DNA from 3 places in the Streptomyces sp. NPDC090025 genome. Region 1 is predicted to be linked to each of the others. Evidence: riboswitches for the same ligand, from Rfam matches in the RefSeq annotation. Region 1 holds a riboswitch; each other region holds the start of a gene.

Region 1 (7,931 bases):
GGCGGCCAGGTAGGTGTCGTGGAAGTCCAGTTCACGGACGGCGGTGCCGTTGGCCCAGGCGGCCCACTCGGGCGACAGCCGGGTCCCGGCGGGCAGGCCGAAGGCCGAGGCTCCGCCGACCGGACCGGTGGCTCGCCCGGCGTCCCCGGGTCCGCCCGGGCCCGTGCCGCGGCCGCGTGCCTGGGCGCTCGCCTGGGCGCGGGCGACGGCCACCGGGCGGCGGCGCAGCGCGGCGACGGCCACCGAGGCGTTGTCGATGACACGGTTGATCACCATCTCGGACGCCTCGGGGTCGAGGTCCGGGGCGTCCTGGGTGCCGGTGGCCACGGCGGCCAGCTTCCAGGCGAGTTGTTCCTCGCGCGGCAGCCGGTCGGCGCTGGGGTGGACGCGTACCTGGTGGTCGATCACGGGGCTCCTCACGGTGGCGGGTCGGCGTACGGCCTGCGGCGGACGGTCCGCGGCGAGCGGGGCGTCCGCCGGTGAGTCTTCCCCGCTCGCGGGCCCGGGGCGACGGCTCCACCCTGCGGAATCCCTCCATGCGAAGGCTGCGAATCTGCGAATTTTGCGAAATCTGCGGATGCTACCTTCGCAGCCCAGGGTGAGCCGAGGAACGAGCGGAGAGGAGCCCGGCGCGATGGCACGGCCGGCCGGACGGAAGATCTACGCCCACGCGAAACTGCGCAGGCTGCGCCGCGAGCGGGGCATGAACCAGGTGGAGCTGGCCCGGGCCCTGGGGCTGTCCACGAGCTATCTCAATCAGCTTGAACACAGTCAACGGCCGCTCACCGCACCGGTGTTGTTGCGGATCGCGGAAGTCTTCGGCGTCGAGCCGGAGTTCTTCTCCGAGGCGGGCGAGGAGCGGCTCGCGACCGATCTGCGCACCGCGCTCGGCGACGAGGCGTGCGGGGTCGCCGTCCCGCCGGAGGAGATCGCCGACGTGGCGCGCGACCATCCCGAGCTGGCCCGCGCCCTGGTCGCCCTGCACCAGCGCTATCGGAGCGCCTCCGAGCAGGTCGCCGCGCTGGCCGCGCCGGAGGACTCGGCGGGTCTGCTGCCGGCCGAACCGCACGACGAGGTACGGGACTTCTTCTACGCGCACCACAACCATTTCGCCGCTCTGGAGGCGGAGGCCGAGCGGACCGCCGAGGCGCTGGGGCTCGGCGTGGCCGGGCGGGCCGGGCGCGCGGCCGACGCGCTCACCGGCCGGCTCGCGGCCCGGCACGGGGTCACGGTGGTCCAGGCGGGTCCCGAACGGGCGGCGGACGCGCGGCGTTTCGACGCGGCCAACGGCCTGCTGCTGCTCTCGCCCTGGCTCACCGAGGGACAGCGCGCCTTCCAACTGGCCACCCAGCTGGCGTTCCTGGAGCACGGGCCGCTGCTCGACGCGCTGGTGTCCGCCGCCGGGCTCGCGTCGCCGCAGGCGGAGGGACTGGCCCGGATCGGCCTCGCCGACTACTTCGCGGGCGCGGTGCTCATGCCGTACACCGTGTTCCACACGGCGGCCGAGCGGGTGCGCTACGACATCGAACTGCTCCAGGCGCTGTTCGGCGTCGGTTTCGAGACGGTCTGCCACCGGCTCAGCACGCTCCAGCGGCACGAGCGGCGCGGGGTGCCGTTCTCCTTCCTGCGGGCCGACCGCGCGGGCAACATCTCCAAGCGGCAGTCCGCCACCGACTTCCACTTCTCGCGGTTCGGCGGCACCTGCCCGCTGTGGACGGTGTACGGGGCGTTCTCGGCGCCCGGCCGGATCCTCACCCAGGTCGCCGAGATGCCCGACGGCAAGCGGTACTTCTGGATCGCCCGTACGGTGACCCGCGGCGGCTTCGGCCATCACGCGCCGCGCGCCGAGTTCGCCGTCGCCCTCGGGTGCGAGCTGCGGCACGCGTCCCGGCTGGTGTACGCGGAGGGCGTCGCCCTGCACGAGCCGTCGGCCGCCACGCCGATCGGCCTGGGCTGCCGGATCTGCGAGCGCCGGGACTGCGCCCAGCGGGCCCGGCCGCCGGCCGGTGGCGGTCTCGCCGTCGACCCCGACCGGCGCACCCATGTGCCGTACCCGGTGGTCGCCGACGGCTGAGCGTGGCGCCGGGGAGCCGGCCCCTCCCCCATGTCGTCTCATTCTTGCGTCCGAATAGTGGGAATAGCTCGCCGCAGGGCGATCCGGGCCCCTAGTCTGGCCGGGCAGCTGGTTCGCCCCGTCCGCCAGGCGGGATGCGTCGCAAGAGGGAACCCGGTGGGAATCCGGGACTGCCCCGCAGCGGTGAGTGGGAACGACCGCCGTCATACGCACTGGGTCCGACGTACCGGGCCTGGGAAGCGACGGCCAGTAGGAAGGCCCGCCGGGTTCGCCCCGGCAGGACGTGCCCGCGAGTCCGAAGACCTGCCCGTTGCCCGCGCCCGGACGATTCCGTGTGCGGCCATTCCGGTGACCTCGTGGGCGGGTCGGCGTACACAGCGAGCGGCAGGTCCGGGCGTCTCCCGGACGTGGGCCGCACGTTCTGTCGTTCCCTTCGCGTCCGCTTCCCTCGCCGGGATGTTCCTGGACACAGCTCGCGAAGGAGAGTTCCGTGACAGCCGAGCCCGCAGCCGCGGCAGTACGCGCCACCGTGTACGGCTACCCCCGCCAGGGGGCGAACCGTGAACTGAAGAAGGCGATCGAGGGGTACTGGAAGGGCCGGGTCAGCGCCGACGCCCTCCGGACCACGGCAGCCGACCTGCGCCGGTCGAACTGGCGGGAGCTGGCCGACGCCGGGCTCACCGAGGTGCCGACCGGCGACTTCTCGTACTACGACCACATGCTCGACACCAGCGTGATGCTCGGCGCGATCCCCGACCGGCACCGCGAGGCCGTCGCCGCCGACACCCTCGACGGCTACTTCGCGATGGCCCGCGGCACCCAGGACGTGGCGCCGCTGGAGATGACCAAGTGGTTCGACACCAACTACCACTACCTGGTGCCCGAGTTGGGCCCTGACACGGTGTTCGCCGCGGACTCCGGCAAGCAGGTCGCCGAGCTGACGGAGGCCCTCGCGCTCGGGCTCACCGCGCGGCCGGTCCTCGTCGGCCCGATCACCTATCTGCTGCTCGCCAAGCCCGCGCCGGGCGTGGCCGCCGACTTCGAGCCGCTGACGCTGCTCGACCGGCTGCTCCCGGTGTACGCGGAGGTGCTGGCCGACCTGCGCGCGGCGGGCGCGGAGTGGGTCCAGCTCGACGAGCCCGCCCTGGTCCAGGACCGCACCCCGGCCGAGCTGAACGCCGCCGCCCGCGCCTACCGCGACCTCGGCGCGCTCACCGACCGGTCCAAGCTGCTCGTCGCCGGCTACTTCGGCCGGCTGGGCGAGGCCCTCCAGGTCCTCGCGGCCTCCCCCGTCGAGGGCCTGGCGCTCGACTTCACCGACAGCGGCGCCGCCAACCTCGACGACCTCGCCGCCGTCGGCGGTCTGCCCGGCAAGCGGCTCGTCGCGGGTGTCGTCAACGGCCGCAACATCTGGATCAACGACCACCAGAAGTCCCTCGCCACCCTCGGCACCCTGCTCGGTCTCGCCGGCCAGGTGGACGTGGCGGCCTCCTGCTCGCTGCTGCACGTCCCGTACGACGCCGCCGCCGAGCGCGACATCGACCCGGAGATCCGCGGCTGGCTGGCCTTCGCCCGGCAGAAGACCACGGAGATCGCCGTGCTCGCCCGCGGCCTGTCGCAGGGCACCGACGCCATCGGCGCCGAACTGGCCGCGAACCGGGCCGCCCTGGCCTCCCGCGCGAACTCCCCGCTCACCCGCGACCCGGCCGTCCGGGCCCGCACCGCCGCGGTCACCGACGCCGACGGCCGCCGCGCCCAGCCGTACCCGGAGCGGGCCGCCGCCCAGCGCGCCCAGCTCGGCCTGCCGGTGCTGCCGACCACCACCATCGGCTCGTTCCCGCAGACCGACGAGCTGCGGGTGGCGCGGGCGGACCTGCGGGCCGGGCGGATCGACGCCGCCGGGTACGAGGAGCGCATCAAGGACGAGATCCGCGAGGTCATCTCCTTCCAGGAGAAGACCGGCGTCGACGTCCTCGTGCACGGCGAGCCCGAACGCAACGACATGGTCCAGTACTTCGCCGAGCAGCTGACCGGCTACCTCGCCACCCAGCACGGCTGGGTCCAGTCGTACGGCACCCGCTACGTCCGCCCGCCGGTCCTCGCCGGGGACATCTCGCGGCCCGAGCCGATGACCGTGCGCTGGACCTCGTACGCCCAGGCGCAGACCGACCGGCCGGTGAAGGGCATGCTGACCGGGCCGGTCACGATGCTCGCCTGGTCGTTCGTCCGCGACGACCAGCCGCTCGGCGAGACCGCCCGGCAGGTGGCGCTCGCGCTGCGCGACGAGGTCAACGATCTTGAGGCGGCGGGCACTTCGGTGATCCAGGTCGACGAGCCCGCGCTGCGCGAGACCCTGCCGCTGCGGGCCGCCGAGCACGCCGCGTACCTGGACTGGGCGACCGAGTCGTTCCGGCTCACGACCAGCGGGGTCCGGCCGGACACCCAGATCCACACCCACATGTGCTACGCCGAGTTCGGTGACATCGTCCAGGCCATCGACGACCTGGACGCCGATGTGATCAGCCTGGAGGCCGCGCGTTCCCACATGCAGGTGGCGGACGAGCTGGCCGAGCACGGCTATCCGCGCGAGGCGGGCCCCGGTGTCTGGGACATCCACTCGCCGCGGGTGCCGAGCGCCGAGGAGGCCGCCGGGCTGCTGCGGAAGGGCTTGGCGGCGATCCCGGCCGAGCGGCTGTGGGTGAACCCCGACTGCGGCCTGAAGACCCGCGGTTGGGCCGAGACCCGCGCCTCCCTGGAGAACCTCGTCGCCGCCGCCCGTGACGTCCGCGCGGAGCTGGCGGAGCTGACGGACGGGACCGCCAAGGGCTGACGCCCCCGCCGGTCCGGGTGGGACGCCCGCCGCGTCCCGCCCGGACCACCCCCTGCCGGACACCAGCGGCGCGGCCCGGCCGACGCGGTCGCGCGGCGACGGGAGGTCTCAGGTGGCGAAGGCCCGGAAGGGCGCGAAGGGGCCGAGGCCGCGGCAGGTCCTGGTCGACGGGCGGCCCATGGTGGTCCTGACGCCGAAGGAGTACGCCGATCCGGTGGCCCTGCGTCGCCAGCTGGGCGATCTCGGCGCCCGGCTGCGGGTGGTGAGCGACACGCTCCGGGACACCACCGGATTCCTCGCGGCGCTGGTCGCCGCGCTCGACGCGGAGCCCGGGGCCGGGGCCCGCGCCGCCCCCGCCGAGAGCCGTTCAGAAGCCCGAAGAAGGACGACATGCCCACCCATCCACCGGCCCACCGCGTCGAGGTGCTCGGCCCGCCGGGCGACCGGCACGACGAGATCCTCACCCCCGCCGCGCTCGCCTTCCTGGCCCGGCTCGACGCGGCCTTCGCCGAGCGCCGCCGCAGGATCCTCACCGCGCGCCGGCACCGCCGCGACCTGCTCGCCTCGGGCTCGCCGCTCGGCCTCCCCCGCGCCACCTCGGGTGTCCGCGACGACCCGCACTGGCGGGTCGCCCCACCGGCCCCCGACCTGACCGACCGCCGGGTGGAACTCATCGCCCCGCCCACCCCGCGGGCGGCCGCGAACGCGCTCGGCTCCGGCGCCCGCCGGACGGTGGCGTCATGAGCGGCGTCGGCCACGGGAAGCGCCGTACCGTCGCGGGGCTGCCGGACTGGGACCGGTGCGCGGTGATGGGGGTCGTCAACGTCACCCCTGATTCGTTCTCGGACGGCGGCAGGTGGTTCGACGCGAGCACGGCCGTGAAGCACGGGCTCGACCTGGTGGCCGAGGGGGCGGATCTGGTGGACGTGGGCGGTGAGTCGACCCGGCCCGGTGCCTCGCGGATCGACGAGGGCGAGGAGCTGCGCCGGGTGATCCCCGTCGTACGGGATCTGGCCGCCGAGGGGGTCCTGGTGTCCGTCGACACCATGCGGGCCTCCGTCGCGGCGCGGGCGGTGGCGGCCGGGGCGGTGCTTGTCAACGACGTCAGCGGCGGCCTGGCGGACCCCGCCATGGTCCCGGCCGTGGCGGGCTGCGGCGTCCCGTTCGTGGTGATGCACTGGCGCGGCTTCAGCCACGACATGAACCGCCGCGCCGTGTACGGCGACGTGGTCGCGGAGGTCGTCGGGGAGCTCGGGGCGCGCGTCGAGGCCGTGGTGGCCGCCGGGATCCCGCCGGAACGCCTGGTGGTCGATCCGGGGCTCGGTTTCGCCAAGCACGCGGCGCACGATCTCGCGTTGGTGGCGGGGCTCGGGGCGCTGTGCGCCCTTGGGCGTCCGGTGCTGGTCGCCGGTTCCCGGAAACGGTTCCTCGGGCACGTGCTGGCCGACGCGGACGGCACCCCGCCGCCCGCGCACGGCCGGGACGCGGCGACGGCGGCGCTGTCGGCGATCGTCGCGCGCCAGGGCGCGTGGGGGGTGCGGGTGCATGACGTACGGGCGACGGCCGACGCGGTCAGGGTCGCGCGGGCGCTCGCCGCGCCGGAGCCGCCCCCGCTCCGTCCCGGCATACTCTCGAATTGAACATGGCATCCATTTTCATATAGCCTCCTTCGTGATCCGCCCCGCCCTGCCCCACCTCAACGGAGGAGTCCCCATGGCCGTCCCCAAGCGGAAGACGTCCCGCAGCAACACCCGTCACCGCCGCGCCCGGTGGAAGGCACAGACGTCCCAGCTCGTGCCGGTCACGATCGACGGTGTCGTCCACCGGGTGCCGCAGCGCCTCGTGAAGGCGTACGAGCGCGGCCTCGTCCGCCCGGAGGGCTGAGCGCGTGGACCCGGCGGACCGGCGGCTGCCGGTGACCGTGCTCTCCGGTTTCCTGGGCGCGGGCAAGACCACGCTGCTCAACCATGTCCTGGCCAATCGCGAGGGCCTGCGGGTCGCGGTGATCGTCAACGACATGAGCGAGGTCAACATCGACGCCGCTCTCGTGCGCGGGGGCGGCGCGGCGCTGTCCCGCACCGAGGAGCGGCTGGTCGAGATGACCAACGGGTGCATCTGCTGCACCCTGCGCGACGACCTCCTGGAGGAGGTGGACCGGCTCGCCCGCGAAGGCCGCTTCGACCATCTGTTGATCGAGTCCAGCGGCATCTCCGAGCCGATGCCGGTCGCCGCCACCTTCTCCTTCGCCCGGGACGACGGCGCCACCCTCGGCGACCTGGCCCGTCTCGACACCATGGTCACCGTCGTCGACGCGGCGAACTTCCTGCCCGAACTCGCCGACGGGGACGAGCTGGTGGCGCGCGGAATCGCGCCGTACGAGGACGACGAGCGGACCGTCAGCGATCTCCTCGTCGACCAGGTCGAGTTCGCGGACGTCATCGTCCTCAACAAGCTCGATCTGACCGGCCCGGACGAGGCCGCACGGCTGCGCGCCACGCTCGCCCGGCTCAACCCGGAGGCCCGGATCGTGCCCGCCGTACGGGGCCGGGTGGCGCTCGAACAGGTCCTGGGCACCGGGCTGTTCGACGTGGAGCGCGCCCAGCAGGCCCCGGGCTGGGTGAAGGAGCTCAACGGGGACCACGTACCGGAGACCGAGGAGTACGGCATCTCGTCCCTGGTGTTCCGGGCCGACGCGGCCTTCCACCCCGGCAGGCTCTGGACCTTCGTCACCCAGGACCTCGACGGCGGCGCCTTCGGCCGGGTCCTGCGCTCCAAGGGCTTCTTCCGGCTCGCCACCCGCCCCCGGGTGACCGGCCTGTGGTCCCAGGCCGGTGCCGTGGCCCGCTTCGAGCCGTCGGGCGCGGTCGGCCCGGACACCGCCCAGGGCCAGGAACTCGTCCTCATCGGCACCGGGCTGCGCGCCGACGCGCTCCGGGCGGCGCTCTCCGCCTGCCTGCTCGGCCCCGGCGAGCCGGTACCGGTACCGGCCGAGGACCCGTTCCCGGCCTGGGAGACGTACGGCGTCGA
Region 2 (7,931 bases), on a different contig from region 1:
AGGTCGGCGGCCCGGCCCCGGAAGGTGACAAGCCCGACCTTGTCGCGCCGCTGGTAGGCGTCGAGCAGCAGCGAGAGCACCGCGCCCTTCACCGCGCCCATCCGCCGCCGGGCCGCCATCGACCCCGAGGCGTCCACCACGAACAGGACCAGATTGCCCTCCCGGCCCTCCCGGGTCGCCTGCCGCAGATCGTCCCTGCGCACCACCAGACCCCGGCCGCTGCGCCCGCGCTCCTTCTGGTGCGGGGCGGCGGCCCGTACGGTCGCGGACAGGTGCAGCTTGGTCAGGGTGCCGCGCGGGCGGACCGAACCGGTCGTCCTGCCGTGCTCGGTACGGGCCCGGGAGCGGCGCCCGGCCGCGCCCTCGCCGAGTCCGGGCACGCTGAGCACCTTCGTACGGAACGGCTCGGCGGCCGGTACGGCGGCCCGCTCACCGGCACCGGCGGAGCCCTGCCGGGGGGCGGGCTCGGGGGCGTTCTCCGGGGCGGGCGTCTCCTGCGGTACGTCCTGCGGGGTCTCGGCCGACTCCTGCGCGGGTCCTTCCGGCTGCGGCGGGACGCCCCCGCCGGGACCGCCGTCCGGGCCGCCGTCGCCAGGGCCGTCCGGCTCCGGGTCGTCGTCCGGCGCCGGGTCCTCGCCCTTGAACCGCTCCAGGGTCTCGTCCAGCTTGTCCTCGTCGAGGCCCGGCGCGTCGAAGGGGTTGCGGCGGCGCCGGTGCGGCAGCGCGAGCAGCGCGGCCTGCCGGACGTCGTCCGAGGTCACCTCGGTCCGCCCGGCCCACGCGGCGAGCGCCGTCGCGGTCCTGGCCATCACGATGTCGGCGCGCATGCCGTCCACCTCGAACGCGGCGCAGGTCGCCGCGATCTGCAGCAGCACGGCGTCCCCGAGCGTCACCTTCGGCAGCAACTCCCGCGCCGCCACGACCCGTTCGCGCAGCGCCCGCTCCTCGTCGGCCCAGCGCGCGGCGAACCCGGCCGGGTCGTCCTCGAACGCGAGCCGCCGCCGCACCACTTCCACCCGCTGCTCGGGCACCCGGGAGGCCGCGACCTCCACGGTGAGCCCGAACCGGTCGAGCAGCTGCGGCCGCAGCTCGCCCTCCTCCGGGTTCATGGTGCCGACCAGCAGGAACCGGGCCGCGTGCCGCACCGAGACGCCCTCGCGCTCGACGTACGACGAACCCATCGCGGCGGCGTCGAGCAGCAGGTCGATCAGGTGGTCGTGGAGCAGGTTGACCTCGTCGACGTAGAGGATGCCCCGGTGCGCGTCGGCGAGCAGCCCCGGCTCGAACGCCTTCACGCCGTCGGCCAGCGCCTTCTCGATGTCGAGCGCGCCGACCAGCCGGTCCTCGGAGGCGCCGACCGGCAGCTCGACCATCCGCGCGGGCCTGCCCTCCCCAGGGCCGTGCGCATGCGGCCCGTCCGGGCAGCCCGGGTCCTGGGCCGCCGGGTCGCAGGAGAAGCGGCAGCCCGCGACGACCGCGACCTCGGGCAGCAGCTCGGCGAGCGCCCGTACGGCCGTCGACTTCGCGGTGCCCTTCTCGCCGCGCACCAGGACGCCGCCGACGGCCGGACTGACCGCGTTCAGCAGCAGCGCGAGCCGCAGATCGTCCATGCCCACGACGGCCGTGAACGGAAAGCGGGTGCTCATCGGGTGCTCGCTCCTTCGGTCGGTACGGAAGTCGGTACGGAAGTCGGTACGGAGGTTGTCTCAAGGGTTCCCGGGGCGGGCCCGGGCGGGGCGCTCACGGCGCGCCCGGTGGCACGAACGGCAGCCCCGGCGGCGGGCCCTGCTCGATCAGCTTCCACAGCGCGTCGGTGTCGGCGTGCTCCTCGATCAGATCGCCGAGCCGGTCGAGCTGCTCCTCGCGCAGCGCGCCGAACGAGGTGTCGGGCGCCGGGACGAACCGCCGTCCGGCCGCCGCCGCCACCTCGCGCAGGAACGCCCGCCGGAATCCGTCGCTCTCCAGCGAGCCGTGCCAGTGGGTGCCCCACACCGCGCCCACCCGGCAGCCGTCCAGGAACGGCTCGCCGCCCCGCACGTCGGCGACGCCGTGGTGGATCTCGTACCCCTCGACCCGCTCGCCGAGCGCCTCGCCGACCGGCCGGGCAAGCGTCTTCCCGGCCGCGAACCTGACCCGTACGGGCAGCAGTCCGAGCCCGTCGACGGCGCCCGCCTTCGACTCGATCTCGTCCTCGATGTGTTCGCCGAGCGCCTGGAACCCGCCGCAGATCCCGAGCACCGGGCGGCCCTCGGCGGCCCGCCGGACCAGCGCGTCGGCCAGGCCCCGCTCGCGCAGCCAGGCCAGGGCCTTGACCGTGCCCCGGGTGCCGGGCACCACCGCCAGGTCGGCGTCGGCCAGCTCCTCGGGCCGGTCGACGAAGCGGACGATCACGCCCGGCTCGGCGGCCAGCGCGTCCACGTCGGTGAAGTTCGACATCAGCGGCACCGCGCAGACCGCGACCCGCAGCACGTCCGCGCCGACCGGCGGCGCCACCACCGACTCGCGCACCGCGCCCCGCAGCGACACCCGCAGGCCGTCCTCCTCGTCGATGCCGAGCCCGTGGGCGTACGGCAGCACCCCGAAGGTGCGCCGCCCGGTCAGCCCGAGCAGCATGCCGAGGCCCGGTTCGAGCAGCGTCACGTCACCGCGGAACTTGTTGACGAGATAGCCCGCGACCAGCTCCTGGTCCTCCGGCGCGAGCAGCGCCGTGGTGCCGAAGAACTGCGCGAAGACCCCGCCCCTGTCGATGTCGCCGACCACCACGACGGGCAGCCGCGCGGCCCGTGCGATCCCCATGTTGACGATGTCGGTGCGCCGCAGATTGATCTCGGCGGGGCTGCCCGCGCCCTCGCAGATCACCGCGTCGTACGTGCTGCGCAGCTCCTCCAGGCAGCTCATCACCGGCTCGAACAGCTCCTGCTGCCGGTTCCCGTGGTAGCCGCGGGCGCTCATCTCGCCGATCGGCCGGCCCATCAGGACGACCTGGCTCGAGCGGTCGCTGCCCGGCTTGAGCAGCACCGGGTTCATCAGCGCGGTCGGCTCGACCCGGGCGGCCTGCGCCTGCATGGCCTGGGCGCGGCCGATCTCGGCACCCTCGTGGGTGACGAAGGAGTTGAGGGACATGTTCTGTCCCTTGAACGGGGCGACCTTGACGCCCTGCCGGACCAGCCACCGGCAGATCCCGGCGGTGACCACGCTCTTGCCCGCGTCCGAGGTCGTCCCGGCGACGAGCAGTCCGCCACCCCTCACGTCGTCCTCCGCTTCCGCGCCGTGCGCTTGTGTGCCGTGAGCTTGTGTGCCGTGCTCATCAGGGTCCGGCCGCCCACGCAGACGGCCAGGGTCAGCCAGGTCACCCGGCGGGACAGCCGGACCGCCCGCTCGATGTCGGCCACCTCGACGGCCCGGCCGCGGCCGTTCAGGACCGGCCGGTGCTCGACCCGGCCGCCGTACGCGAGGGTGCCCCCGAGCCGTACTCCGAGCGCCCCGGCGAACGCGGCCTCCACCGGGCCCGCGTTGGGGCTGGGGTGCCGGGCGGCGTCGGTGCGCCAGGCGCGCAGCGCGCCGCGCGGGTCGTCGCCCGCGACCGCGGCGAGCACGGCGGTGAGCCGGGCGCCGGGCGCGCCGACCAGGTCGTCGAGCCGGGCGGAGGCCCAGCCGAAGCGCAGATGGCGCGGTGAGCGGTGGCCGACCATGGCGTCCAGGGTGTTGACGGCGCGGAAGCCGAGCAGCCCGGGCACTCCGGCGACGGCGCCCCAGACGAGGGCGCCGACGACCGCGTCGGAGGTGTTCTCGGCGACCGACTCGACGACGGCGCGGGCCATCGCGGGGCCGTCCAGGGCCTGCGGGTCACGGCCGCACAGGTGCGGGATGCGCTCCCGGGCCACCTCCTCGTCGCCTGCGGCGAGCGCCCCGCCGATGGCGCGGGCCTCCCGGCCGAGGGTGGTGCCGCCGACCACGGCCCAGACGGCGGCGGCGGTCACGGCGACAGTGGCGGCACGGCTGCCGCGCGCGGTCCGGGCGGCGAGCGCGCCGAGGGCCACGGCGGATCCGGCGCAGACGGCGGTGTGCAGGGCGCCCCAGCCGCGGTGGTCGCGGTGCAGTCGGCGTTCGACGGCGTTCGCGGCCCGGCCGAAGGCGGCGACGGGGTGGCCGCGGCGCGGATCGCCGATCAGCCGGTCGACGGCGAGACCGGCGGCCGCTCCGTACGCGAAGAGGGTGCTGGCGGAGGCGGAGGCGGGTCTGGGGCCGCGGCCGGGCATGGCGCAGTGTCCTCACTCAGGGTCCGCGCCCTGGCTCGACGTGACCGGCGGCAGAGTTCCTGACTCCCGGCGCCAGGGGTGTCCCCGAGGCCGGTCACAGTGGCGGGACCGCGCCGGAATCGCACCGGACTTCCTCTTCATGCCGCCGTAAATGGCCCCGGCAGTCCACCACGCTGTGCGAACAGCCGTCAACTCACCCTTGACCTGCGAGGAGTCGCTGTGCGGAGCGCCACAGACACGGCGGACGGCGGGCACCGTGGGGTGCCGGCCGTCCGCCGTGGTGTGCGTGCGCCTAGGGTGATCAGGCGACGATCAGATAGATGCCGTACGACACGGCCGCCGCGCAGAGCGCGAAGCAGACGTAGGCGCCGGTGCGGGCCAGTGCGGCGGAGCCGCCGCTCGCGGCGGCCTCCTCCTGCTTGGCGAGGCCGACGATGCCCAGGGTGAACAGGCCCACGAGGGCGACGGTCGCCACGAGGCTGACTCCGAAGACGGAGCCGAGAGCTGCCCAGTCGATCTTCATGTGTGGTTCCAGTTCCTCAGACCGCGGCGGCGGGGGCCGGGGGAGCGGCGGGGTCCGCGGGGTTCGGGGTGGGGATGGTGGTCCGCAGGTCCTGGCCGGTGACCGCGGCGAAGGTGCCGGCCGGGGGCGGCGGGGTGACGGCCGCGATGGCGGTGGTCACGACGCCCGCGGGCTCGGCGGCCGGGGCCGGGGCGCCCGGGTGGTCGAGGTCGTCGGCGGTGACGTTGTGCTGGTCCACCGGCTTGCGGCGGGACAGCGACCAGATGACGCCGGAACCGGCGACGAGCAGGATCGCGACGGCGACGATGCCCCAGGTGCCCTGCTTGGTCAGGAACTCGGCGGCGGCGCCGACCAGACCGGCGGCCGGGAGGGTGAGGCCCCAGGCGACGAACATCCGGGTGGCGGTGGACCAGCGGACCACACCGCCCTTGCGGCCGAGCCCGGCGCCCATCACGGCACCCGAGCAGGACTGGGTGGTGGAGAGCGAGAAGCCGAGGTGCGAGGAGGCCAGGATGACCGTGGCGGCACTGGTCTGGGCGGCGAAGCCCTGCTGCGGCTGGAGGTCGGTGAGGCCCTTGCCCATGGTGCGGATGATGCGCCAGCCGCCGAGGTAGGTGCCGAGCGCGATGGCCACACCGGCCGAGACGATGACCCAGAGCGGGGGGTTCGCGCCGGGCGCGACGACGCCCTGGGTGACCAGCGCGAGGGTGATGATGCCCATCGTCTTCTGGGCGTCGTTGGTGCCGTGGGCGAGCGAGACCAGACCGGCGGAGGCGATCTGCCCGGCCCGGAAGCCCTTGGCGGTCGCCCTGGCCTCGGGGTTGGCCTTGATCTTGTACGTCAGCTTGGTCGCCGCCATGGCGGCAAGACCGGCGACGATCGGCGCGGCGACGGCCGGGATGAGGACCTTGGTGACGATGGTCGGGCCGTTGACGGCGGACCAGCCGGCCGACATCACCGCGGCGCCGATCAGACCGCCGAAGAGTGCGTGGGAGGAGCTCGACGGGAGGCCGAGCAGCCAGGTCAGCAGATTCCAGAGGATGGCGCCGACAAGCGCCGCGAAGATCACCTCGGTGCGGATGCCCTCTTCGTTGATGATGCCGCCGGAGATCGTCTTGGCGACCTCCACGGAGAGGAACGCGCCGACGAGGTTGAGCACGGCGGACATGGCCACCGCCGTCTTGGGCTTGAGAGCACCGGTCGAGATGGTCGTCGCCATCGCGTTGGCGGTGTCGTGGAAACCGTTCGTGAAATCGAACACGAGAGCTGTCACGACCACAATCGCGAGCAGCAGCGTGATGTGTTCCATTTACCCAGGCAATCGTTTGACGTCAGTGGCGCGTTGAACGTAGGCAACCTGGGTGAACGGAAGATGAACTGAGCCGGGCGGTGGGGTTGCCCGATCCAGGCTTGGCTCATTCCGCTTCCTCTCCTCCGTCCCCTCGGGCGCGCGCGGGTGTCCGCCCGCTGTCCACGATGCGAACAGGTGCGACCCCGGGTAATACCGGCGAATACCGGACACCGCACTCCAGGACCGACTTCGCCACCGCCGTCCCGTATCACCCCATGGACGCCACGGCCTGCCGGGCCGCCCCGGCGCGGGCCCCCGGACGACCCCCCGACGGCTCCCGGGGGGAGACGCACGTCACCCCGGGCGGGCCCGCCCGGTGGCAGGCCGACGGTCCGCTGCCGACACTGGGAGCGTGCGCCCGGCTACAGCGACGGCAGCGGCCGTCACCACAGTGATAGGTCTCGGCGCGGCCGCGGTGGCGGCCGGCCGGTACGCCAGCGACGTCGCCCTCGCGGTGCCGTCCGGACGCCCCTTCCCCGGGGACCCCCGGCTCACCGTGCACGCCACGGCACCCGGCCGGATCACCCTCACCCGCAGCATCGCCGCGCTGCGCCCCGGCACGTACGGGATCGAGGGCACCGATCTGCACGCGGTGATCGGCCCCGTCCTCGACCGGGTGCCGCACACCGCCGACACCGTCGTCCGCCGCCTCGAACGGGTCGAGCTCGGCACCCCGGGCCCCGGCGCCCGGGTCCGGCTCACCCCCCAGCTGCACCGCGGCACCCCCGGCACCGCCCTCGCGCTGCCCTACGAGGACGTCGAGATCCTCGGCGAGCTCGGCCCGCTGCCCGGCTGGCTCGTGCCCGGCGCCCGCACCACCTGGGTGATCGCCCTGCACGGCCTCGGCACCACCCGCGAGCACCCGCTCAACGTGCTCCCCTTCCTCCACGCCCGGCAGATCCCGGTCCTCGTCCCCGCCTACCGCGGCGACCCCGGGGCGCCCGCCGCACCCGACGGCCTCGCCCATCTCGGCGACTCCGAATGGCGCGATGTCGACGCCGCGATCCGCTTCGCCGTCGGCCGCGGCGCCCGCACCGTCGTCCTGCACGGCTGGGGCACCGGCGCCGCGATGGCCCTGCACGCCGCCGCGAGCTCCGGCGTCCGCGACCGGATCGGCGGCCTGGTCCTCGACTCGCCCGTGCTCGACTGGGAAGGCACCCTGCGCAACCTCGCCGCCGCCCGCCGGGTGCCAGGACCGCTGCTCCCGCTCGCCGTCCGGGCCGCCCAGGGCCGCACCGGACTGCACGGCGACCGCCTCCAGGAGGCCGCCGACCCCGACGCCCTGCGCGTCCCCGTCCTCCTGCTGCACGGCCCGGACGACACCATCGCCTCCTACGACCACTCCCGGCGGCTCGCCGAACTCCGCCCCGACCTCGTCACCCTCACCACCGTCCGGCAGGCCCCGCACGCGGCGATGTGGAACGCCGACCCGCTGCGCTACGAGGAGGCGCTGCGCCGCTTCCTCACCCCGCTGGTCTGACGCCTCCCCGGCACCGGCCGGGCGCCGCCCCGGCGCCGCCCGGGGGAAAGGGCTTGCGGCCCGCCCGCGCGGTGCCCCGGGACCCGGCCGGCCGGGCGAAGCCGGGGGCGTGGCGGCGGCGTTGCCGATTCCGATTGGGCTTTCGGGCCGTCAGCGGGAAGACTGCCCTCCGTGACGTCTCGACAGCCCGATGAATCCATCGCGCGGGGCTCCAGACTCCGCCTCGTCCGGCCGGGGGCCCTCGCCACCGCCCGCAAGGCCGTGACGGCCCGGCGCACCCGCCCGGCCCCCCGGCCGCCCGAGGGCACCCCGCCCCGC
Region 3 (7,931 bases), on a different contig from region 1:
GACTTGCCCTGGCCGAAGACGACGGGACGGTCGGACTCGTCCTTCGTCTTGTCGCCGTGCATGTACTTGTCGACGATGTTCTTGTACTCGGTGAGGCCCTTGACGGACTCGGCCGAGGACAGGTTGGCCTTCCAGTTCTCGCCGTCCTGCTTGGCGATGGAGCCACCGGCCTCGTAGACGAACGACATCGCGGCGTACCAGTCCGGCGACGGCTGGTACCAGGCGCTGAACTTGTCGCCCTTCTTCTGCTGGATGGCGTCGAGCGCGGCGGTCAGCTCGGCCCAGGTCTTCGGGGCGGCCTTGACGCCCGCCTCGGCGGCGATGTCCTTGCGCCAGGTGCCCACGCGGCCACCGGCGTAGTAGGGGACACCGTAGGTCTTGCCGTTGTAGGTGACCGAGTCCTTGAGCGCGTCCAGCCACTTGTCGGAGTTCTCGAACTTCGACGGGTCGACCTCGGCGAAGGCACCCTTGGCCATGTACGAGATCATCTCGGAGTTGCCCATCTCGACAACGTCCGGGGCCTTGTCGGTCGCGAGCACCGCGTCGAGCTTGGTGTTCTTGTCCGGCCAGCCGTAGTACTCGTGCTTGATCTTGATGCCGGGGTGCTTCTTGGCGACCGCGTCATCGGCGGCCTTGACCAGCTCCGGCCAGTTGTTCTGCGCGTCGACGGTGAGCCAGACGGTCAGCTCCTTGGCGTCGCCACCGGCGTTCGCCCCACCCTTGTCGTCGGAACCACCACATGCCGCGACGGAGATCATCATGCCCGCGACGCCGATCGCCGCGATGAGCTTGCGCTTCACGCCACCCTCCTCAGGGATGCCTGCTCCCCCCTCCCACGGCGCGAAGACATACGTCGAGTGATGCTGTGGGGCTGGGACCTGGTCTTTAATGGTTTAGACCAGTACCCGGAGCTTGGCCTAGACCTTTAGGGGTGTCAAGGGTGTATAAGAAGGGCAGTCGGGTCCGTTATCGGACCGACACCTGAGGGAGGGCGACGACCCGTGACCGGTCCGTGCCACCATGTGAGCCGCGACAGACGGAGGAGCCGGTGACGGCAGCAGCGCAGCAGTCGGAGAGGCAGGTTATGGCCACGGACGCGGGGAGCACCGAACCGGAGGGCGCGATCGCCACCCGTACCGCGCGCGTACCCAAGTACTACCGGCTCAAGCGGCACTTGCTCGACATGACCGAAACTCTCCCCCCGGGCACCCCGGTCCCGCCGGAGCGCACCCTCGCCGCCGAGTTCGACACCTCCCGCACCACGGTCCGTCAGGCCCTCCAGGAACTGGTCGTCGAGGGCCGCCTGGAGCGCATCCAGGGCAAGGGCACCTTCGTGGCCAAGCCCAAGGTGTCGCAGGCCCTCCAGCTCACCTCGTACACCGAGGACATGCGCGCCCAGGGCCTCGAACCCACCTCGCAGCTCCTCGACATCGGCTACGTCACCGCCGACGACACCCTCGCCGGACTGCTCGACATCACGGCCGGCGGGCGGGTGCTGCGGATCGAGCGGCTGCGCCTCGCCAGCGGCGAGCCGATGGCCATCGAGACCACCCATCTGTCGGCCAAGCGCTTTCCCGCGCTGCGCCGTTCGCTGGTGAAGTACACCTCTCTCTACACCGCGCTCGCCGAGGTGTACGACGTCCACCTGGCCGAGGCCGAGGAGACCATCGAGACCTCCCTCGCCACCCCGCGCGAGGCCGGGCTGCTCGGCACCGACGTCGGCCTGCCGATGCTGATGCTCTCGCGGCACTCGCTCGACGCCAACGGCGAGCCGGTGGAGTGGGTGCGCTCGGTCTACCGGGGCGACCGCTACAAGTTCGTGGCGCGCCTCCAGCGGCCGAACGACTGAATTCCGGGCGGAATTCAGCTGCGACCCGCGCGGATCCGGGCGGAATTCAGCTGTAACCCGCGCGGATCCGGGCGGATCGCCGTGCCCGGTCGCGGCCGGTCCCGGCGGCTTCCGACGCCCCTGACCTGCCCCGACTGACACACTCGTATCCGTTATACGGACAGGGGTTCCTAACGGCGAGACCGTCGCCTACATTTCCTCGGCATTACGAGGTGATCAGCGAGGGGACGGTCTCACCATGTCAGAAGCCGCACAAGGGAAACAACCGGTCATCACACCGGTCAGAGTGGTGATCGCGGTCTGCCTCGCGGCGCCGTTCGTCGCGATGCTCTGGGTCGGCTCGTACGCGAAGGTCGAACCCACCTTCATCGGGGTGCCGTTCTTCTACTGGTACCAGATGCTGTGGGTGGTCATCTCCACCGCGCTCACCATGCTCGCCTACACGCTGTGGAAGCGTGACCAGCGCGCCCGCAAGGGGGGTGCGGCCCGATGAACGACGGCGTGAACGGTGTGGCGCTCGGCGTCTTCGTCTTCTTCTTCCTGGCCGTCACGGTCATGGGCTTCCTGGCCGCGCGCTGGCGCAAGGCCGAGAACGAGCACAGCCTCGACGAATGGGGCCTGGGCGGCCGCTCGTTCGGCACCTGGGTCACCTGGTTCCTGCTCGGCGGCGACCTCTACACCGCGTACACCTTCGTCGCCGTCCCCGCGGCGATCTACGCGGCGGGCGCGGCCGGCTTCTTCGCCGTGCCGTACACGATCCTGGTCTACCCGCTGATCTTCACCTTCCTGCCCCGCCTGTGGTCGGTGTCGCACAAGCACGGCTACGTCACCACCTCGGACTTCGTCCGGGGCCGGTTCGGGTCCAAGGGCCTGTCCCTCGCGGTCGCCGTCACCGGCATCCTCGCCACCATGCCGTACATCGCGCTCCAGCTGGTCGGCATCCAGGCCGTCCTGGACGTGATGGGCGTCGGCGGCGGCGAGGACACCAACTGGTTCGTCAAGGACCTGCCGCTGCTCATCGCGTTCGGCGTGCTCGCCGCGTACACGTACTCCTCGGGTCTGCGCGCCCCGGCGCTCATCGCCTTCGTCAAGGACACCCTGATCTACATCGTCATCGCGGTGGCGATCATCTACATCCCGATCAAGCTGGGCGGCTTCGACGAGATCTTCGCCAAGGCGGGCGAGGCGTACGCGACGGTCAACCCGGCCACCGGCAAGCCCAAGGGCGCCCTGGTGCCCGGCGAGGCGGGCCAGTGGACGTACGCGACGCTGGCGCTCGGCTCGGCGCTCGCGCTGTTCATGTACCCGCACTCGATCACCGCGACGCTCTCCTCCCGGAGCCGTGAGGTGATCCGCCGCAACACCACGATCCTGCCGCTGTACTCGCTGATGCTGGGCCTGCTCGCGCTGCTCGGCTTCATGGCCATCGCGGCCGGCGTCAAGGTCACCAACGGCCAGCTCGCCATCCCGCAGCTGTTCGAGAACATGTTCCCCGACTGGTTCGCGGGCGTGGCCTTCGCCGCCATCGGCATCGGCGCCCTGGTCCCGGCCGCGATCATGTCGATCGCCGCGGCCAACCTGTTCACCCGCAACATCTACAAGGACTTCATCAGGCCGGACGCGACCCCGGCGCAGGAGACCAAGGTCTCCAAGCTGGTGTCGCTCCTGGTGAAGGTCGGCGCCCTGGTCTTCGTCCTCACCATGGACAAGACCGTCGCCATCAACTTCCAGCTGCTCGGCGGCATCTGGATCCTGCAGACCTTCCCGGCCCTGGTCGGCGGTCTGTTCACCCGCTGGATGCACCGCTGGGCGCTGCTCGCGGGCTGGGCGGTCGGCATGGTGTACGGCACGGCCGCGGCGTACGGCGTGGCGAGCCCGACCCAGAAGCACTTCGGCGGCTCCTCCGCCGAGATCCCGGGCATCGGCGAGATCGGCTACATCGGCCTCACCGCGTTCGTCCTGAACGTCGTGGTCACCGTCGTCCTCACCTTCGTCCTGCGGGCCCTCAAGGCCCCGGAGGGCGTCGACGAGACCTCGCCGTCGGACTACACGGCGGACGCGGGCGACGCGGGCGTCACCGACCTGCCGAAGGTCGGCGCCGGGCACTGAGCCACGGCGCGCCGCACGGCCCAGGCCGCCGGGACCCCGCCAGGGGCCCGGCGGCCTTGTGCTGCGGGCGTACGGACCGCCGTGGACGTACGGACCGCCGTGGACGTACGGAGTGTTGCGGGCGTGCGAAGTCCGGCGGGAGCCGGGCGCGCGGTGCGGCGCGGGCGCGGCAGACTGCGGGCATGGACTTCACGATCAGAGCGGTACGGCCGGAGGAGTACGACACCCTCGGTGAGCTCACCGTCCGGGCCTATGTCGACGACGGGCACCTGGCCGCGGACGACGGCTATCTGGTCCACCTGCGCGACGTGGCCGCCCGGGCCGAGGTGGCCGAGGTGCTGGTGGCGGTGGAAGAAGGGGCGGTGTCCGAGGAGGACGAGAACGGGGCCGGGGCCGGGACCGTCCTGGGCGGCGTGACCTTCGTCGCGGCCCCCGGTCTGCTCGGCGAGCGGGCCCGGGCGGGCGAGGCCGAGATCCGGATGCTGGCGGTCGGGCACGCGGCCCGCGGCAGGGGCGCGGGCGAGGCGCTGGTGCGGGCCTGTGTGGAGCGCGCGCGGGCCGTCCCGGGGTGTTCCGCGATCGTCCTTTCCACCCAGCCGGGGATGCGCGGCGCGCACCGGATCTACGAGCGGCTCGGCTTCCGGCGCACGCCGGAGCGGGACTGGTCGCCGGTACCCGAGCGGCCTTCCTTCGTGCTGATGTGCTACGCCCTGGAGTTGTAGCGGGACTCGCGACACACAACATGTGGGGGGTGCCGCGATGGGCGCCCCCCACATGTATGCTCGTCCTCGCTGTCGTCGCAGGGGAATCCGGTGGAAATCCGGAACTGTCCCGCAACGGTGCACTTCGTGCGCTTTCGCACGGAGAGAGTCCGAAGACCTGCCGACAGCGCGCCCGGTCCTTCCGTTCCGGGTGCCACAGACGTCCGGGCCTCGCGGAGTGGGCCGGTGGACGCGGCGCAGCCCTGCCGGTTTCCGGTGGTGGCCGCCCGCCCTCCACCGCCCTTCCTCCTGGCCCCGAGCCGAGCGAGGGAGAGCCCCCACGTGACCATCGCGCCCGCCGATCCGGCCGCAGCGATCGAGAACGACGGACCCGGGACCGCGCTGCTGCGCACCCTGACCGATCTCACCGCCGATCTCCCGGACACCGACCCCGGCCGGGTCGCCGCCGCCGCCCTGCGCGGCCGCCACGCCGGCTCGGACGCGGCGGAGCTGCGCGAGCTGGCCACCGAGGCGGCCGCCGGTCTGATCGCCGAGGACCCGGCCTACTCCCGGCTCGCCGCCCGGCTGCTCACCCGCACCATCGCCGACGAGGCGGCGGGCCAGGGCGCGGTCTGCTTCTCCGCCTCCGTCGCCGTCGGTCACCGCGAGGGCCTGATCGCCGACCGCACCGCCGACTTCGTGGCGCTGCACGCCGACCGGCTGGACGCGACGATCGACCCGGCGGGCGACGACCGCTTCGGCTACTTCGGTCTGCGCACCCTCTACTCGCGCTACCTGCTGCGCCACCCGATCACCCGCAAGGTCATCGAGACCCCGCAGCACTTCATGCTCCGGGTCGCCGCGGGTCTCGCCGAGGACGACTCGGCGCGCGCCCTCGACGAGGTGTCGGCGCTGTACGGGCTGATGAGCCGGCTGGACTACCTGCCGTCCTCCCCCACCCTGTTCAACTCGGGCACCCGCCACCCGCAGATGTCCTCCTGCTACCTCCTGGACTCCCCGCAGGACGAGCTGGACTCGATCTACGACCGCTACCACCAGGTGGCCCGGCTCTCCAAGCACGCGGGCGGCATCGGCCTCGCCTACTCCCGCATCCGCGCCCGCGGTTCGCTGATCCGCGGCACCAACGGGCACTCCAACGGCATCGTGCCGTTCCTGAAGACCCTGGACGCCTCGGTCGCCGCCGTGAACCAGGGCGGCCGCCGCAAGGGCGCCGCCGCGGTCTACCTGGAGACCTGGCACGCGGACATCGAGGAGTTCCTGGAGCTCCGCGACAACACCGGCGAGGACGCCCGCCGCACCCACAACCTGAACCTGGCGCACTGGATCCCGGACGAGTTCATGCGCCGGGTGAACGCGGACGCCGACTGGTCGCTGTTCTCCCCGTCGGACGTGCCCGAGCTGGTCGACCTGTACGGCGCCGAGTTCGACGCCGCGTACGTCAAGGCCGAGGCGGCGGGCCTGGCCCGCAAGACCATGCCGGCCCGTGACCTGTACGGCCGGATGATGCGTACCCTCGCCCAGACCGGCAACGGCTGGATGACGTTCAAGGACGCCTCCAACCGGACCGCGAACCAGACCGCCGAGCCCGGCTCGGTCGTGCACTCCTCGAACCTGTGCACCGAGATCATCGAGGTCACGGACGACGGCGAGACGGCCGTCTGCAACCTCGGCTCGGTCAACCTCGGCGCCTTCGTGCTGGCCGGCACCGGCGAGCTCGACTGGGAGCGGCTGGACGAGACCGTCCGTACCGCCGTCACCTTCCTCGACCGGGTCGTCGACATCAACTTCTACCCGACCGAGCAGGCCGGGCGCTCCAACTCCCGCTGGCGGCCGGTGGGTCTGGGCGCGATGGGCCTCCAGGACGTCTTCTTCCAGCTGAAGCTGCCGTTCGACTCGCCCGAGGCGCAGGCGCTGTCCACCCGGATCGCCGAGCGGATCATGCTGGCGGCGTACGAGGCGTCCGCCGACCTCGCCGAGCGCTCCGGCCCGCTGCCCGCCTGGGACAAGACCCGCACCGCGCGCGGCGTGCTGCACCCCGACCACTACGACGTGGCGCTGAACTGGCCGGAGCGCTGGGCCGCGCTGCGCGAGCGGATCGCCGCCGTCGGCATGCGCAACAGCCTGCTGCTCGCCATCGCGCCGACCGCGACGATCGCCTCGATCGCGGGCGTGTACGAGTGCATCGAGCCGCAGGTCTCCAACCTGTTCAAGCGCGAGACGCTGTCCGGTGAGTTCCTCCAGGTCAACTCGTACCTGGTGGCGGAGCTCAAGCGGCTCGGCGTGTGGGACGCGCAGACCCGGGAGGCGCTGCGCGACGCCAACGGCTCGGTCGCGGGCTTCGGCTGGGTGCCGGCCGAGGTGCGCGAGCTGTACCGGACGGCGTGGGAGATCCCGCAGCGCGGTCTGATCGACATGGCGGCGGCCCGTACCCCGTTCCTCGACCAGTCGCAGTCCCTGAACCTGTTCATGGAGACGCCGACCATCGGCAAGCTGTCGTCGATGTACGCGTACGCCTGGAAGCAGGGTCTGAAGACGACGTACTACCTGCGCTCCCGTCCGGCGACCCGGATCGCCCGCGCCGCCCAGGCGTCGGCCGTCGCCGCCCCCGCCCCCATCCCCGTACAGCAGGCAGCGTCCGACGCCGACGCGCTCGCCTGCTCCCTTGAGAACCCCGAGTCCTGCGAGGCATGCCAGTAATGAGCTCCACCGACAAGAACCTCCTGGACCCGGGCTTCGAGCTCACGCTCCGCCCGATGCGCTACCCGGACTTCTACGAGCGCTACCGGGACGCGATCAAGAACACCTGGACCGTGGAGGAGGTCGACCTCCACTCGGACGTGGCCGACCTCGCCAAGCTGACTCCGGGCGAGCAGCACATGATCGGGCGGCTCGTCGCGTTCTTCGCGACCGGCGACTCGATCGTGGCGAACAACCTGGTGCTCACCCTCTACAAGCACATCAACTCCCCGGAGGCGCGCCTGTACCTGTCGCGCCAGTTGTTCGAGGAGGCCGTGCACGTCCAGTTCTATCTGACGCTGCTCGACACCTACCTGCCGGACCCGGCGGACCGCGCGGCGGCGTTCGACGCGGTGGAGAACATCCCGTCGATCCGCGAGAAGGCGCAGTTCTGCTTCAAGTGGATGGACTCGGTCGAGAAGATCGACCGGCTGGAGACGGCCGCCGACCGGCGCCGCTTCCTGCTGAACCTGATCTGCTTCGCCGCGTGCATCGAGGGCCTGTTCTTCTACGGG

The links. Region 1 has a riboswitch for cobalamin ahead of metE (5-methyltetrahydropteroyltriglutamate--homocysteine S-methyltransferase). Riboswitches for the same ligand answer to the same signal wherever they lie in the genome.
Region 2: another riboswitch for cobalamin. It lies ahead of ACIPXM_RS34730 (cobalamin biosynthesis protein); the one in region 1 lies ahead of metE (5-methyltetrahydropteroyltriglutamate--homocysteine S-methyltransferase).
Region 3: another riboswitch for cobalamin. It lies ahead of ACIPXM_RS05520 (ribonucleoside-diphosphate reductase subunit alpha); the one in region 1 lies ahead of metE (5-methyltetrahydropteroyltriglutamate--homocysteine S-methyltransferase).

What each region holds. Positions count from the first base shown of each region.
Region 1 covers NZ_JBIVFL010000007.1:280,804-288,734, forward strand. Annotated here, with positions in the region: gene ACIPXM_RS19160 (MmgE/PrpD family protein) at 1-408, opposite strand, end outside; gene ACIPXM_RS19165 (short-chain fatty acyl-CoA regulator family protein) at 635-2,074, shown strand; cobalamin riboswitch at 2,167-2,400, shown strand; gene metE (5-methyltetrahydropteroyltriglutamate--homocysteine S-methyltransferase) at 2,565-4,904, shown strand; gene ACIPXM_RS19175 (hypothetical protein) at 5,013-5,189, opposite strand; gene ACIPXM_RS19180 (hypothetical protein) at 5,295-5,648, shown strand; gene folP (dihydropteroate synthase) at 5,645-6,544, shown strand; gene rpmF (50S ribosomal protein L32) at 6,618-6,788, shown strand; gene ACIPXM_RS19195 (GTP-binding protein) at 6,793-7,931, shown strand, end outside.
Region 2 covers NZ_JBIVFL010000024.1:54,947-62,877, reverse strand. Annotated here, with positions in the region: gene ACIPXM_RS34740 (putative cobaltochelatase) at 1-1,646, opposite strand, end outside; gene ACIPXM_RS34735 (cobyric acid synthase) at 1,741-3,249, opposite strand; gene ACIPXM_RS34730 (cobalamin biosynthesis protein) at 3,246-4,259, opposite strand; cobalamin riboswitch at 4,291-4,444, opposite strand; gene ACIPXM_RS34725 (hypothetical protein) at 4,561-4,782, opposite strand; gene ACIPXM_RS34720 (anion permease) at 4,799-6,091, opposite strand; gene ACIPXM_RS34715 (alpha/beta hydrolase) at 6,486-7,613, shown strand; gene ACIPXM_RS34710 (hypothetical protein) at 7,785-7,931, shown strand, end outside.
Region 3 covers NZ_JBIVFL010000001.1:1,176,680-1,184,610, reverse strand. Annotated here, with positions in the region: gene ACIPXM_RS05545 (extracellular solute-binding protein) at 1-800, opposite strand, end outside; gene ACIPXM_RS05540 (GntR family transcriptional regulator) at 1,085-1,849, shown strand; gene ACIPXM_RS05535 (DUF3311 domain-containing protein) at 2,088-2,342, shown strand; gene mctP (monocarboxylate uptake permease MctP) at 2,339-3,958, shown strand; gene ACIPXM_RS05525 (GNAT family N-acetyltransferase) at 4,141-4,680, shown strand; cobalamin riboswitch at 4,720-4,860, shown strand; gene ACIPXM_RS05520 (ribonucleoside-diphosphate reductase subunit alpha) at 5,002-7,377, shown strand; gene ACIPXM_RS05515 (ribonucleotide-diphosphate reductase subunit beta) at 7,377-7,931, shown strand, end outside.